4 regions of the Priestia sp. FSL W8-0524 genome follow, and region 2 is predicted to be linked to each of the others. Evidence: predicted binding sites of a transcription regulator. Region 2 holds the regulator's gene; each other region holds the start of a gene.
The links. Region 2 encodes Rex, which represses fermentation and respiration genes when NADH is low (regulators of the CRP and FNR family bind a similar motif). Its sites were predicted from a motif close to TTGTGAAATATTTCACAA; they were not measured.
Positions count from the first base shown of each region.

Region 1: a site for Rex is predicted at 2,395-2,412, ahead of NST66_RS25080 (AtpZ/AtpI family protein). Genes of this name have one in related genera too.
Region 3: a site for Rex is predicted at 1,039-1,056, ahead of nirB (nitrite reductase large subunit NirB). Genes of this name have one in related genera too.
Region 4: a site for Rex is predicted at 1,299-1,316, ahead of NST66_RS01155 (L-lactate dehydrogenase). Genes of this name have one in related genera too.

Region 1 is NZ_JBBOUG010000001.1:4,788,337-4,792,220, forward strand. Features, by position in the region: gene NST66_RS25060 (F0F1 ATP synthase subunit B) at 1-447, opposite strand, end outside; gene atpE (F0F1 ATP synthase subunit C) at 550-762, opposite strand; gene atpB (F0F1 ATP synthase subunit A) at 853-1,563, opposite strand; gene NST66_RS25075 (ATP synthase subunit I) at 1,582-1,953, opposite strand; gene NST66_RS25080 (AtpZ/AtpI family protein) at 1,960-2,181, opposite strand; gene NST66_RS25085 (S8 family serine peptidase) at 2,479-3,884, opposite strand, start outside.
Region 2 is NZ_JBBOUG010000001.1:5,151,438-5,155,321, forward strand. Features, by position in the region: gene NST66_RS27025 (ABC-F family ATP-binding cassette domain-containing protein) at 1-636, opposite strand, end outside; gene NST66_RS27030 (redox-sensing transcriptional repressor Rex) at 1,096-1,734, shown strand; gene tatA (twin-arginine translocase TatA/TatE family subunit) at 1,788-1,973, shown strand; gene tatC (twin-arginine translocase subunit TatC) at 1,989-2,744, shown strand; gene NST66_RS27045 (YdiK family protein) at 2,771-2,998, opposite strand; gene NST66_RS27050 (CPBP family intramembrane glutamic endopeptidase) at 2,995-3,723, opposite strand.
Region 3 is NZ_JBBOUG010000001.1:890,634-894,517, forward strand. Features, by position in the region: gene NST66_RS04395 (SGNH/GDSL hydrolase family protein) at 1-674, shown strand, start outside; gene nirB (nitrite reductase large subunit NirB) at 1,282-3,696, shown strand; gene nirD (nitrite reductase small subunit NirD) at 3,715-3,884, shown strand, end outside.
Region 4 is NZ_JBBOUG010000001.1:225,464-229,347, forward strand. Features, by position in the region: gene NST66_RS01150 (lactate permease LctP family transporter) at 1-255, opposite strand, end outside; gene NST66_RS01155 (L-lactate dehydrogenase) at 318-1,274, opposite strand; gene NST66_RS01160 (cation diffusion facilitator family transporter) at 1,607-2,482, shown strand; gene NST66_RS01165 (methyl-accepting chemotaxis protein) at 2,624-3,884, shown strand, end outside.

The DNA.
Region 1 (3,884 bases), 360 kb from region 2:
TTCAATAACTTTCGACGCAATTAAAACAGATAATGAAGCAACTTGCTCACGTAACGCAGCAACTGCTTGATCTTTTTGCTGTTCGATTTCTTGTTTTGCTGCAGCTTTTAGACGCTCAGACTCTTCGCGTGCTGCCGCAATGATTTCTTCTTTTTTATCTTCTGCAGACTTTCTAGCGTTTTCCATCATTACTTGCACTTCTTGACGAGATTGCTTTAAGATTTCACGCTGCTCTTCAACAAGCTTCTTCGCTTCCTCATTTTGCTTTTCTGCTTCATCAATCTCACCGGCAATATGCTCTTCACGTTTTTTCATGATTCCCATTACAGGACCAAACGCGAATTTTTGAAGTAACGCAAGTAGGATAAGGAACATCACTAATTGGAAAAGAATATCTCCACCATTAATGCCTGCTGCTCCTAACACAAACATGTTCGACACGGCCATGTTCACTCCCTTCAGAGACTCCACATATATAATTTACTTCTTAAAGACATAAAGTAATGGCGAAGGTTCTTTTGAATGATCTTCGCCACATGTAACACATTATTATTTACCTTGTACCATGAATGCAATAACTACGGCGATAATTGGAAGCGCCTCAACTAAGGCAACCCCAACGAACATCATTGAAGTTAATGTACCACGTGCTTCTGGTTGGCGAGCTGTGCCTTCAATCGTCTTAGAAACGATAAGACCGTTACCAATACCAGCACCTAGTGCCGCTAAACCAATCGCAATTGCAGATGCTATTAAACCCATTTTATAAAGTCCTCCCTTAATATATATGATTTTGTTTAACTAAGTTTTGTTTTGTCCAAATTGGGTATTACTTGAACAAAGCTTTATAAATTAATGGTCGCTACTCACTTTGTGAGATAAATAAACCATCGTTAACATTGTGAAAATGAAGGCCTGAATTGCGCCTACAAAAATACTGAATCCTTGCCATAAAAGCATTGGGATAGCAGCTCCAATTGTACCTAGGAAGCCTGTTGTTGCTAAACCAGCTAGCAAGCTTAACAAAATTTCCCCAGCATAAATATTACCGTAAAGACGAAGGCCAAGCGTTAACGTATTGGCAAACTCCTCGATAATCTTAAGCGGGAATAAAAATGCCATTGGCTTGAAGTAATCTTTCGTGTATGCAGAGAAACCTCGCATTTTAATACCATAATAATGTGATAGTACAACTACCATAACGGCTAACGTCAGCGTAATTGCTGGATCAGCGGTTGGCGATTTCCACCATAAGTTATGGTCAATCACGATGGCGAATGGAAGACCCAACATATTTGACACAAAAATGTACATAAGTAAAGTTACACCTAGCGTCAAAAAGCGGCCACCTGTTTTCCAATCCATATTGCTATTAACGAGTCCTTTAACAAAATCTAAGACCCATTCAATAAAGTTTTGTGCACCGCTTGGCTTCATAGCAAGAGTACGAGTACATAAAACTGCAATTAAGAATACAATAACAGAAGCTACGGTAACCATAAGCAAGTTACTTTGACTAAAAGTAAGGCCTAGAAACTCTATAGTTGGTGATTCATGACCCAACTGTGTTCACCTCTCTTTCTATCTTCTACGCATATTTTGAACAACTAAATCTATGATAATGACAACATAATACGTCATTAATCCCACAACTACACTAATAATATGAAAGGTTTTTGGATAAGAGATGGTAATCACAACTGCGAGAGCAGCTGTTGCAAATCTTACAACAGTCCCAATTGAACGGGGCTTTTTCCCCTCATCCAACGCCTGTCCAAACTGCTCAAACTTTCTTACTAAGTTCCACAAATTATACAAACTCAGGGCGGTTCCTAAAATTAAACCTGCAAAAACAGCCTTATAACTTGTAAATCCCCAGCCGAGAACGTATAATGCTAACAAATACAATATGTATGAACGAAGTCTTGGAAAAACGTGCTGCAAATCCTGCATGAATTATTAATCTCCTGAAAAAAAATGGTGGACTGTGCGCAGCATCATAAAAACACCTGCTGCTAGCCCTAAAAGAAGGCCTAAAATCAAAAATAGTGGTTCGGTGTCAAGCCATTGATCAGCCCATCTTCCAGAGAATAAGCCAATTAAGACTGAACCTGCTAACTGTGATAGAATGATTGACACTAATGCCATCGCTTGCAAAGGATGACGGTTGCGATCTTTCATAAGCTCATACCCCTTTTGCAAAATTTTCTTTTTTCCGAATTCTCTATCGTTTTCATAGCTCAATATATGATAGAAAGGCAAAAAAAATTGCTAAAAAAGGTAAAAACAGCTAATAAAATACGCAGAAATATCAACGGTTTTCACAGGTTGAAAACCTTATCATTTATATTCCCTGTAAGCATACAATAGCGTATATTTAATGTCAATGTGTTTAAGCTAAAAACTTCACAATCTCTTCTTATTGTTCACATTTCTGCCACACATAAAACCTCTTCAAATGAAAACATTTAAAGAGGTTCATTCAATCGTTATTGTACTGTGTACAACCTGCTCTTGTCTATGCTTTTTCACAAATGCAAATATTTGGTACACTCCTGGTACAAGCGATTCATCAATCGTTATTTTTCGTTTTCTCATGCCTCTTTCTACATCCACGTCAACATCTAAATACGATACAAACTGTAAAGACTGCTTATCAAAAAGAGCGACGCCTAACTGATCTGCTCCTTCAGGCAAAAACAGTTCATAGCTATACGTATTTTTCTCTTTTTCCGCTGCTACTTGCAATCCCATGACACGAGGATAATCTGGAATGCTAATCATGTACATATAGGGAAGCGAAAATGTTTCACGTGAATCATTTATTTCCAAATATCCGTCATATATACCTTTATTTTTATAACGGGGCTGCACCGATAAAGTGACAGCTATCTCTTTTGTCTGACGGGGTGGCACCGTGACGGGTAATGGAACATCCCAGTTCACTCCTTCATCCCTTTTTGGAACGTTTAAGCGATACGTTTTTGCTTTATCAGACTGGTTATCAATTTTAAAAGATAAAACTTTCTTTGATGGACGCGTAAAAATACCAAAAGATAAAGAAGATGGATAAAACAAAGATTCTGCTGTGACGGCTTTTGCTATTTGAATTCTTCCCGCTCCTTGTTCATATACGCGATACGTTTGACCGTTTAGCTGCTGCATTACTTTACTGGTGTTCATCAATGAAGCTTTGACTTGTTCAGGAGACCAGTTCGGGTGAGCTTGTAAAATCAGCGCACACGCTCCAGCTACATGGGGCGCAGCCATACTTGTGCCATGCATGCGTTCATATCCTCCAGGAACTGTACTATTAATGAAGTAACCTGGTGCGACGACGTCTGGTTTGATTCCCCAAGTAGTCGTTACAGGCCCTCTTGAACTGAAAGATGTGAGCAAGTCTTGCACCACTTGCTGGCCAGTGCGTAAGTACGGTTGTTGAGACTGAATGTGTTGGGTAATGGTGTCACCGCTTTTTTTACTTACCCATATCACGGGAATATTTACTGACTCTTTTAGTTTACTGACTATGCTTTTTTCTGTCGGGCTATATAAAATAACCGCTTTTGCTCCCGCCTGTTCAGCTTGTTTAATCTTTTGTTGAACCGCATTTCCTTCTGCTTTTAGCAAAATGACGTTACCCGACGCATGCTTTTGCTCTTTGGAATCTTCTTCATTTATTACACGCAGCGTTTGATTAAACGTCCATGGACGAGACCCTTCTACTGGCGCCATCATAATTTTTTCTTTGTTAAATCCAATTGTTAGAAATTGAACTGTTGTCGGAGAAACAGAAGCGCCAACGGAAATAGCTTTTCCCGCTGTACCCGGAGAGCCCACCGTCCATAAACCTGGACCTGAATTGCCGCTAGATGTAACCGTTA
Region 2 (3,884 bases):
ATACCCTTGCAGAAACTGTTCCAGCCATGCTAAAGTTTCAATATCTAAGTGGTTGGTAGGCTCATCCAGAATAAGCAAATCAGGCTTTGTTAAAAGCAGTTTTGCAAGAGCCAGGCGCGTTTTTTGTCCACCGCTTAAGGAGGAAATAGGGGTGCTGTAGTCAAAGTTTGAAAAACGGAAACCGTGAAGAATAGATCGTGTATCCGCTTCATATTGATAGCCGCCTAAATCTTTAAACGTTACTTGAAGCTGATCATACTCTTTGGTTAGTTTTTCGTATTGAACTGAATCATTAAAAATGTCTGGATCACCCATCTTCGTTTCAAGCGTACGTAATTCTTTTTCCATCTTCTTTAATGGAGCAAAGACAGTCATCATTTCTTCCCATATGGAGAGTGTTGACTCAAGAACTGTATCTTGTCCCATATAATCAATGGAAACACCCTTAGGTTTAATAATTTCTCCGCTGTCATAGGAAAGCTGCTCAGCAATAATTTTTAATAAAGTTGATTTACCAGCACCGTTTCGTCCCACTAGGGCAATGCGGTCTTTTGATTGTACTTCTAACTTTATATTCGATAAAATGGGTTCTGCCCCATAGTATTTTGTAATACCGTTCAATTGTAGAATAATCATTTTTTCACCTCTAGTAGTATATCCATAGTGTATTTTAACATATTTTTAACTACAAGTTCTTCCTACAAGCGTTTGTAATTTGTAGAGGGACAAGGACAAATGATGAAGCGAATGTTTTGATTCATGAAATAAAATGATTTTACCTGCACATTTTATACAGGATACTATGTTAAAATAAGAGATAAGTGCATCTCTGAACTTATCTATGATGGATGTAAAAAAATCCGTCATGACTAACAAACCGATCCTTTGAAGGGCTAATTGCTTCGTTCTACATACCGACTTTAAGGAGTGCTGAATAGACAAAAGCCGTCGAGGTGTGAAGCGGAGTATATATAAAACAAGAGAAAAGAGAGAGAATTGGAAGCGCTACCTCAAAGCGGTTGATGCTTTGTGAAAGGTAATGCAATATGACTTGAAAATGTTAGTAATGACATACATGAACTGAGGGGGTACAACGTGAACACTGAACAATTAAAAATACCACAAGCAACGGCTAAACGATTGCCGCTTTATTATCGTTTTTTGAAAAATTTGCATGCTTCTGGTAAACAGCGTGTGTCGTCAGCGGAGTTAAGTGAGGCAGTGAAAGTGGATTCTGCTACTATTCGTCGGGACTTTTCTTACTTTGGTGCATTAGGAAAAAAGGGATACGGCTACAATGTGAATTATTTACTTACATTTTTCCGTAAAACGTTAGACCAAGATGAAGTAACGAAAGTAGCACTGATTGGCGTAGGGAATCTAGGAACGGCCTTTTTAAATTATAATTTTATTAAAAATAATAACACCAAAATTGAGTGCGCTTTTGATGTGATAGAAGATAAAGTAGGTACGAAAGTAGGCGACGTGCCGGTCTATCATCTTGACCAATTGGAAGATTATATGAGTGATGACATCTCAGTAGCGATTTTAACCGTTCCTGCCACTGTTGCTCAGCAAATTACTGATCGTTTAGTGAGTTGCGGAATTAAAGGGATTTTAAACTTTACTCCTGCACGCTTAAACGTACCGGATGAGATTCGACTCCATCATATTGATCTTGCTGTAGAATTACAGTCGCTCGTCTACTTTTTGAAAAATTATCCTGTTGAATAAGGCGGACTGTGTTACGATTTCCTTAAGTCTAAATTAATAAGGAGAGTGGGAATATGGGGATTGGAGCAGGCAGTTGGATTATTATTGCGATTGTAGCACTGCTTATTTTTGGACCGAAACGGTTACCGGAGCTAGGAAGATCAGTGGGCCAAACGCTTAGAGAGTTTAAGCATGCCGCTAGCGGTGCATCAGAAGATCGTGAAAAAGATAAACAGCGTCAAGTAGATGACAAAGAGTAAAAGGGTGATCATAGTATGACCGAACAAGAAATGTCAATATATGATCATATAGGAGAGCTGCGAAAACGCATTTTAATTGTTTTATTTTTCTTTGTGATTGCCACAATTGGCGGCTTTTTTATAGCGGATAAGGTTATTGTCTATTTACAGCATGCTGATGAGGCAAAGAATTTAACGATGAATGCATTTCGGTTAACAGATCCAGTTAAGATTTATATGCAATTTGCTGTTATTATCGGCTGTGTACTTGCAGCTCCTGTTGCACTGTATCAACTTTGGGCATTTATTAGTCCTGGTTTATATGAAAAAGAGCGTAAGGTAACGCTTGGATATATTCCTGTTTCCATTTTTCTCTTTATCGGCGGTGTCTCTTTTTCTTATTTTGTGTTGTTTCCATTTGTCGTTGATTTTATGACGCGCGTTTCTGATGAGCTGAATGTAAACCAAGTGATTGGCATTAATGAATACTTTTCTTTTTTAATGCAGCTCACACTGCCTTTTGGCTTGTTGTTTCAGCTTCCTGTCGTCGTTATGTTTTTGACGCGTTTAGGAATTATAACGCCTATGTTTTTATCTCAAATTCGAAAATATGCCTATTTCGTACTGCTAGTTATTGCCGCACTTATTACACCACCGGAATTGCTCTCGCACATGATGGTGACAGTGCCGCTCTTAATTTTGTATGAAATCAGCATCATTATTTCCCGCATTTCGTATCGCAAAGTGTTAAAGGCAAGGGCAGAGCAAGAAAGAGAAGATGTTAGTATGTAAAAAAAACCACTGAAACAGTGGTTTTTTTATTTGGATGAATCATCTTGATTTTTATATTGCTGCTGCAATTTTTTAATTTTGTAGTGCAAGATAAAGATGCGAACCGCAAACCTGAAATCGAATGCGGCTACGAGTGCAAATAAGATTGTGGGGAAATTCCAGACGGTTTCCTGGGCATTTTGAATTGCCAAGTAGGTGAATAAAATCCCCATAATAATATAAATAAACCCTCGTGTTAAAGGGATATTCTTCATAAAAACATGCCTCCAAAAATGAACTGCATTTGTTCTGCTTGTTTTTGCATTTCTATAATTTTATCTGCAAAAATAGTTTGAGATAAAATAACGATTGTATTCATCAAAACATGAGCAATAATAGGTACAACAATTAGTCTCGTCCTTGCATAAAGGAATGCAAATACAAATCCCATAGCTGTATACACAAGTAAATGTTTAAAATCCCAGTGTACCGCAGCGAAAATAAGGGAACTAATAAATGCAGAGATAAAGAAATTGTATCGTTTGTGAAGAGAACCAAAAATAATCTTTCGGAAAATAATCTCTTCTAGTATTGGTCCAATAACAGACGTAACGACAATAAGGAACGGCGTTGCTTTAACAAGATTAACAATATTTTGTGTGTTTTCAGATACTTGGGTAATGCCAAGAGCGTGCTCAATCATACCTGCTACAGCTTGACCAGCCATAGCGAGAAACACCCCAAGGACTGACCAGACAACAGCAATCGTTTTTCCAGCATGTTCTATACGCATGGACATGTCACGGCGCAGCAGCAGTAAGACAATAAGTAAACCAAGGATAAAGCTAATGATAGTCCAATAAGTCAAAAGCATGACATTCGCTGTTCGAACTGGATAGTCATCAAACATTCCTGTTAATTTTAACAGCGGTATACCAACAACTCCTGAAAACTGCATAAGGATGTAGGTGAGGATAACATACCAATAACGTTTTTCCAATCTTCTATACTCCTTTAAAAGGTTTTTATGTATATATGTCGAAGAAGTACTGTAAAGTTAGTAATTTCTTCTTGCTCGTATTGTAACATACATATTATTGAACAGAGAAAAGAATGCTTTATTTCTCAAAATCGTCGAAATCTAAGACTATTATATGTAGT
Region 3 (3,884 bases), 4.3 Mb from region 2:
ACTGGCAGGATCAAAATGAAGCGCAGGCAAGTGAAGTAAAAGCTGCTGTTGTACATAAAGAAAAACAGTTTTCCGATGTATCTGCTTATACAAAAAATCTTCCAGACTTTATTACAAAACAAATTGAGTCATCTATCGCAAATAAAAAGCCTCTGACTCTTGTGCTTGCCACATCCGCGAAGGAAGCAGGGTGGCCTCAACAGTTAAAAAAAGAGCTAGCAGCTACATATGGAAGTGATGTATTTACGGTTAAAACCCTTTCATACGGCAGCCAAACAACGGATGAGCTTTTATCCTCACATATTGCCGATCAAATTAATCAACTTCAGCCAAACATTATTCTGTTTGAAGCACCTCTTAAAAATGATTATCAGCACCTTACGCTAGATGAGACGCTTGAAAATACAGACAAGCTGATTCATCAGCTTAAAGACTTGAAAAAAACCCTTATGATTCAGCCGTCACAGCCATATATTTCACAAACGGAGTCCTATGAAGAAGGGGTAGAAGCAATCAGGGGAGTCTCTGAAGCAAACTGGGTATATTATATGAATCACTCGCTCATTTGGCCGTTTCATTTAGGAGAGTATATAAATAAAGATAGCGGTAATTTAACGAAAAAAGGAAATGAAGTGTGGGGAGAGTATGTTGTGAATTGGTTTACAGGAGAATAAAAGACAAGCTCTATTTCTTTTGAAATAGAGCTTGTCTTTTATAATTTTATTAGATTATGACTTTTCCTCGTTTTATAGTAATAATTTTGTTTATTTCTACACTTATAAAGCTTAACGCCAAAAATCTCTAAAGGAGTCCAAAATTTCTTAACGTTTATGAGTGGCATTCTGATTCTCCGTTCTGTTCTTTATAAAGGTATATATATTTCATTATAAAGAATAAGAGAGTGATAGTAAATACTATAAAGAACGGTTTGTTTAAAAAATTCTTTATAAAGAATTTTTGAGATTTTTATTTTTGACTTATCACATTTAGAAGTGATTTTTATCATAGCTCAGGTTATTTATTCTTGCTAAGTTAATGTTGTGAAAAACATCACAAAATAAAATGAAAAGGATGATCCAAATTAAAACGTAATTAGAGCACTTATTTTTTTTGCTTGCTGTTAAAGCAATGAAATCGCATACATACCATAATAGTGTTAGATAACCTAACACATAAGTTGAACGATTCAGAAAATTCATATATCTTAAATATATCTTTAAAGATGCATAGAAAATATATCTTTGAAACAAGCAGGTATAGATGCCAGGGGAGGAATGGAAGATGCAAAAAAAGAAACTCGTATTGATTGGAAATGGAATGGCTGGAGTTCGAGCGATTGAAGAAGTATTGAAGGTTTCAAGCGAAGCGTTTGAAATTACGATTTTCGGAAGCGAGCCGCATCCGAACTATAATCGTATTTTACTGTCAAAAGTGCTGCAAGGAGATACGAATGTTGAAGACATTACGTTAAACGATTGGAACTGGTATCAAGAAAACAATATTACATTGTATACGGGCGAAACGGTTACTAGTATCGATTCAGTAAAAAAAGAAGTAGCGACAAACAGCGGCAGAGTAGAATCATATGATGAATTAATTTTAGCAACGGGCTCTCTTCCTTTTATTCTTCCGATTCCAGGGTCTGATAAAAAAGGAGTTACGGCTTTTCGAGATATAAAAGACACGGATGAAATGCTGCAGGCTTCTCAGCAGTATAAAAAAGCAGCGGTTATTGGAGGCGGACTGCTTGGATTAGAAGCGGCGCGCGGGCTGTTAAATCTAGGGATGGATGTATCTGTGATTCATTTAGCTCCGTATTTAATGGAACGTCAGCTCGATCCAACAGCCGGCAAATTGCTTCAAAACGAATTAGAAAAACAAGGCATGAAGTTTTTGCTTGAAAAACAAACGGCGGAAATCGTCGGCGATGAGCGAGTTGAAGGATTATCTTTTAAAGACGGGACGTTTTTAGACGCTGATTTAGTCGTGATGGCCGTTGGAATTAAGCCAAATGTCCAGCTTGCAAAAGAAGCGGGACTTGACGTAAACCGAGGAATTGTTGTGAATGACTATATGCAAACGGATATTCCAAACATCTACGCGGTTGGAGAATGTGCAGAGCATAGAGGAATGGTATACGGATTAGTGGCACCTTTGTATGAACAAGGAAAAGCATTAGCAAAAGCAATTTGCGGGGCAGAAAAAGTGCCTTATGAAGGATCGGTTTTATCAACGCAGCTAAAAGTATCAGGTGTTGAAGTGTTCTCGGCAGGAGACTTCACGGAAGATGAAGAGAAAAAAGCAATCAAAGTGTTCGATGAACAAGACGGCATTTATAAAAAGCTTGTTTTGCGAGGCAATCAAATCGTAGGAGCCGTTCTTTTTGGAGACAGCAGCGACGGAAATCGACTGTTTTCAATGATTCAAAAGCAAGAAGATGTATCTGATGTAGCAAAAGTGTCGATTTTACAGCCATCTGGCGGTAACGCGGGTGAAAGCTTAGTAGCAAGCATGAGCGCGGATGATATTATTTGCGGCTGTAACGGCGTCACAAAAGGTACGATTGTGGAAGCTATCCAAAAACAAGGATGCTCATCGGTTGATGAAATCAAAGCTTGTACAAGTGCCTCTCGTTCTTGTGGCGGATGTAAACCGCTTGTAGCGGAAGTGCTTCAGCATACGCTTGGCGCTGACTTTGACGCAGCGGCTCAAAAAGAAGCGATTTGCGGCTGTACGACTCTTTCACGAGATGAAGTTGTCGAAGAAATCAAAGCAAAAGGACTTTCGCATACGCGTGAAGTGATGAATGTACTTGAATGGAACAATGAAGAAGGCTGTTCGAAATGCCGTCCGGCGCTAAACTATTATTTAGGTATGGTGAATCCAACCGGATACGTTGATGAACGAGAATCACGATTTGTGAATGAACGCATGCACGCCAATATTCAAAAAGACGGCACGTATTCTGTTGTTCCTCGCATGTACGGAGGCGTCACAAACGCAGAAGATTTACGAAAAATTGCAGATGTTGTTGATAAATATGAAATTCCGCTCGTAAAAGTGACGGGTGGTCAGCGTCTTGATTTGTTTGGTGTTAAAAAAGAAGATTTGCCTAGCGTATGGGAAGAGTTAGATATGCCTTCTGGCTACGCGTACGGTAAGTCGCTGCGAACGGTGAAAACATGCGTCGGCGAACAGTTTTGCCGTTTTGGCACGCAGGATTCAATGAGCGTTGGAATTGCGCTTGAGAAAAAATTTGAAGGATTATGGACGCCTCATAAAGTGAAAATGGCTGTATCTGCTTGTCCAAGAAGCTGTGCTGAGTCAGGTATTAAAGATATTGGCTTCATTGGAATTGACGGCGGCTGGGAAATTTACGTGGGCGGAAATGGAGGTACGCATCTTCGCGGCGGAGATTTGTTGTATAAAGTAAAAACAGACGAAGAATTGATGGACATCACAGGAGCTTATTTACAGTATTACCGAGAAACGGCTAATTACTTAGAGCGTACGTCTGCATGGATTGAGCGCATGGGACTTTCGCACATTCAGTCCGTGCTTGATGACGCGGAGACAAGAAGAGAGCTGAATATGCGTATGGACGAAGCGTTATCTACGTACCGTGATCCTTGGAAAGAAATCGTCGAAAGCAAAAAAACGAAAAAAGAGCTGTTTGAAACAGTTGTCACATCATAATGCTGGGGGGAAATAAAGATGGTGAATAAAAACATTACAAAAGTATGCGTAGGGTCTATTCATGATTTTCCGGTAAGCCTGGGTAAAACAGTGAAAGCAAACGGAAAAGAAATTGCGGTGTTTAAGCTATCAAGCGGAAAAATCCGGGCAATTGAAAATCGCTGCCCGCATAAAGGTGGGGTACTAAG
Region 4 (3,884 bases), 4.9 Mb from region 2:
AATAATATAGCTGATGGGCCAAAGTGCATACAAAAACCCATAGCCTGTGGCTCCTAAGACCATTGAGGCAGGCATATCATAAAAATAAATAGCAATAATCATAGAAAGAAGTACCGTAATACCAGCAGCAATGTGTCCTTTTAATTTCAAAAGAGTTAAAGCAATAAAGAAAAAGATGATGGGGATGAGTGCAATTAGTGCAGAAAGCCAAATATTATTTAACGGATTATATACTTGAGTCCACGTCATATTCATACACCTCTACTACATATTTAAAACAAGGGAGCGGGGGAGTCCCCCGCAAAAATCTTTTGATGTTACACAAAAGCTCTGTCGCGAGTTTGCTTAAGAATGCTAGCAGAGTGCTCGAGCTGCTGCTGTTCGTGAGGAGTTAAATTCAATTCAATAATTTGGCGCACGCCGTTTTTATTAATGATAGCCGGCACGCCGATATACACATCAGAAATACCGTATTGTCCTTCTAATAAAGCAGATACCGTTAAAATAGAATTTTCATCATCTAAAATAGCCTTGGTTATGCGTACAAGTCCCATCGCAATTCCGTAATAAGTCGCTCCTTTTCGATTAATAATATGGTAAGCCGCATCGCGTGTTTGTTCGAATAGATGCTGCATATCCGGCTCTTTTTCAATAGCAGCAGTATTGATAAAATGTTCGAGCTTCACACCGCCAATTTGCGCGTGGCTCCAAACAGGAAATTCCGTATCTCCATGTTCCCCCATAATATAAGCGTGGACGTTGCGAGAATCTACTTCGAAATAGTCGCTTAACAAGTAGCGGAAGCGAGCTGTGTCAAGAATCGTTCCTGAACCAATTACTCGTTCGTTTGGTAATCCTGATACTTTTTGTGTAACGTGTGCGAGAATATCAACTGGATTTGTTGCCACTAAAATGATGCCGTCAAATCCGCTGTTCATAATATCTTTTACAATGCATTCAAAAATTTTAACGTTTTTTTCAACTAGATCTAAGCGCGTTTCCCCTGGAGCTTGATTAGCGCCCGCTGTAATAACTACTAAATCAGCATCAGCGCAGTCTTTATAATCTCCAGTCCAGATTTTCATCGGTGTGGCAAATGGCATTCCATGATTGATATCGCGTGCTTCGCCTTCTGCTTTTTCTTTGTTCATATCGATTAACACTAATTCATTGGCAATACCTTGATTGACCATTGAAAAAGCGTAGCTTGAGCCAACAAAACCAGTTCCGATAACGGCAACTTTTCGTGTCTTTGGTGTAAATTGTGTTTTCATTTGTATCATCCTTTGAATTTTATTTTGTGATGTTTTTCACAATGTTAGTGTAACAAGAATAAATACCCTCGGCTGTGATAAAAATCACACCCTTAAAAAAATAGTAAACAATTTTACAGGGCGATTTAAAAAAGGGTTCTTCTACATGAAGTGCCACATTTAGAAAGATCTTAAACGTTTAAAGTGTTGAGTAAAGGCAACTTGTTTTGCAGAAAGCTAAAGAGTTTAACATTCTCTATTTGTATGTTAACAGCCAATAATGTTTCTATAGACCCACACGAAATCCATTTGTTACACTAAGTTTGCTTATTTTGAATAAAGGAGTGGAAGGGATGGAGAACTACTATGAGCAAGCCCAAAAAGGCGCTTGGGTTAGTATCTTATCATATATCTTTTTATCAGCATGTAAACTTATTATTGCGGGTGTCACCGCTTCCTCTGCTTTAAAAGCCGACGGTCTTAATAATGTTACAGATATTATTGCATCAATTGCCGTCTTAGTCGGCTTAAAAATCTCTAAAAAACCTCGCGATAATGATCATCCCTATGGACATTCCAGAGCGGAACATATCTCTTCACTTATTGCTTCTTTTATCATGATGGTCATCGGACTAGAAGTATTGGTCGACGCGGGTCAGTCATTATTTATGGACAAATCTGAAGCGCCTAATTTACTGGCTGCTTGGGTAGGTCTTGGAGCGGCTGCTGTTATGGGTGGTGTCTACCGGTATAATATTAAGCTTGCTAAAAAACTTGATAGCCAGTCTTTATATGCGGTTGCTAAAGATAATTTGTCTGATGCACTTGTGAGTATAGGGGCTGTTGTGGGAATTTTCGGCTCACAATTCGGCCTGCCCTGGCTGGACGTGGTAGCTGCTTTTGCTGTGGGAATTATTATTTGTAAAACAGCCATCGAGATTTTTAAAGAAGCGGCTCACTCCTTAACGGACGGATTTGATGAAGAAAAGTTAGGGCACTACAAAGAAAGCATTGGGCTTGTAGAAGGTGTAAAAGAAGTAGAAGATGTGAAAGCGCGCAAGCTTGGTAATCAAGTCGTGATTGATGTAACTGTTAAAGTAGATCCCCATTTAAATGTTATTAAAAGCCATGAAATTGCTGATCAAATTGAACATATGATGAACGATGAGCATCAGATTAAAGATACGCTTGTTCATATTGAACCTGATGCATACGAAAAGCAAAAATAAAACCAGCACGTTCTTTCGTTATGAAAGGATGGGCTGGTTTTATTTTTGGAGAAATTTGAAATAAATCACAAAAACTTCTTCAAAAATGAAAATGAAAAGCCGTTATTAGTAATATAAAGATTTTTGTAGAAGGGTGAGGGAATGAAGAGGTTAAGTGCAAAGCTCGTAGTATTTTTTAGTATTTTTATAGCTATTTTATTATTAGTTGTTTCAGGGGCTGTTTATCAATTTACCAAAACACAAATAGAAAAAGATGTAGAGATTCAGTCTCAAAGTCAAGTGAAAGAGTTAAAAGAAACGATTCATACGTACTTAGACATGTATAGTCGTTCTTTGCTGACGTATAGTGAAAATGATGTAATCGTTAATTTTGTTAAGCAGGAAGGAAATCAAACAAACCAAGAGAAAAATCCGTATTTTACATGGAATACGGTTCAAAAAGAGTTTACGCAGTTTAAAGAAAAATATCCAAACCTGGCACTTGAATACATAGGCACTAAAAATAAGGGAATGTATTCTGTTCCCAAGCAAGAGTTTGGTTCAAACTATGATCCGACTTCCAGGGTGTGGTACAAACAAGCAGTAGAATCACCTGAAGAGGTTGTTTACACGGATCCATATGAAGATGCAGCAACGAAAAAGACGGTTGTGACGATTGCAAAGGCTATTTTAGATCCAGATACTAAAAATGTGCTGGGCGTTATAGCTACTGATTTAGACTTAGATGCATTAAAAAACATTGTAGGTAAAGCAGAAGTAAATCACGGTGGATATGCATTTTTATTTGATCAAAATGGCACAGCGCTCGTTCATCCAACAGAAGCTGGAAAAAATTTAATGAATCAGCCATTTATGAAAAAAATGTACGAAGCAGACCGGAATAAAGATTTCATGAAGTATACCTTTCAAGGTGAAGAGAGAGTGATGGCATATGATACTCTCGAAGGAACAAATTGGAAGATAGGAAACGCCTTTATTTATAATGAAATGCTCTCAAGCGCTCATCATTTACTGAATGTGATTGTCTGGATTGCGTTAATTGGCATCTTATTATCAGTGGTGTTAACCATCTTTTTCTCAAGAATCATTACGAATCCGATTCGCCGCTTGAAAAACGAAGTAGCCAAAGTAACAGCTGGCGATTTAACAGTTCAGGTTCAGACGAAGTCAAAAGATGAAATTGGTGAACTTACTCATTTATTTAACGATATGGTAGCTAAAATGAAAACATTGATTGGCACGGTTCAGACGTCTGTTGAGACAGTAAAAACGTCTGTTGAAGACTTGAGTGCTGTATCTGAAGAAGCAACTGCATCCAGTGAAGAAATTGGCCGGGCTATCCATGAGATTGCCAGCGGCGCCACGCAGCAGGCTTCTGACGCTGACTCTACTAATCACAAAA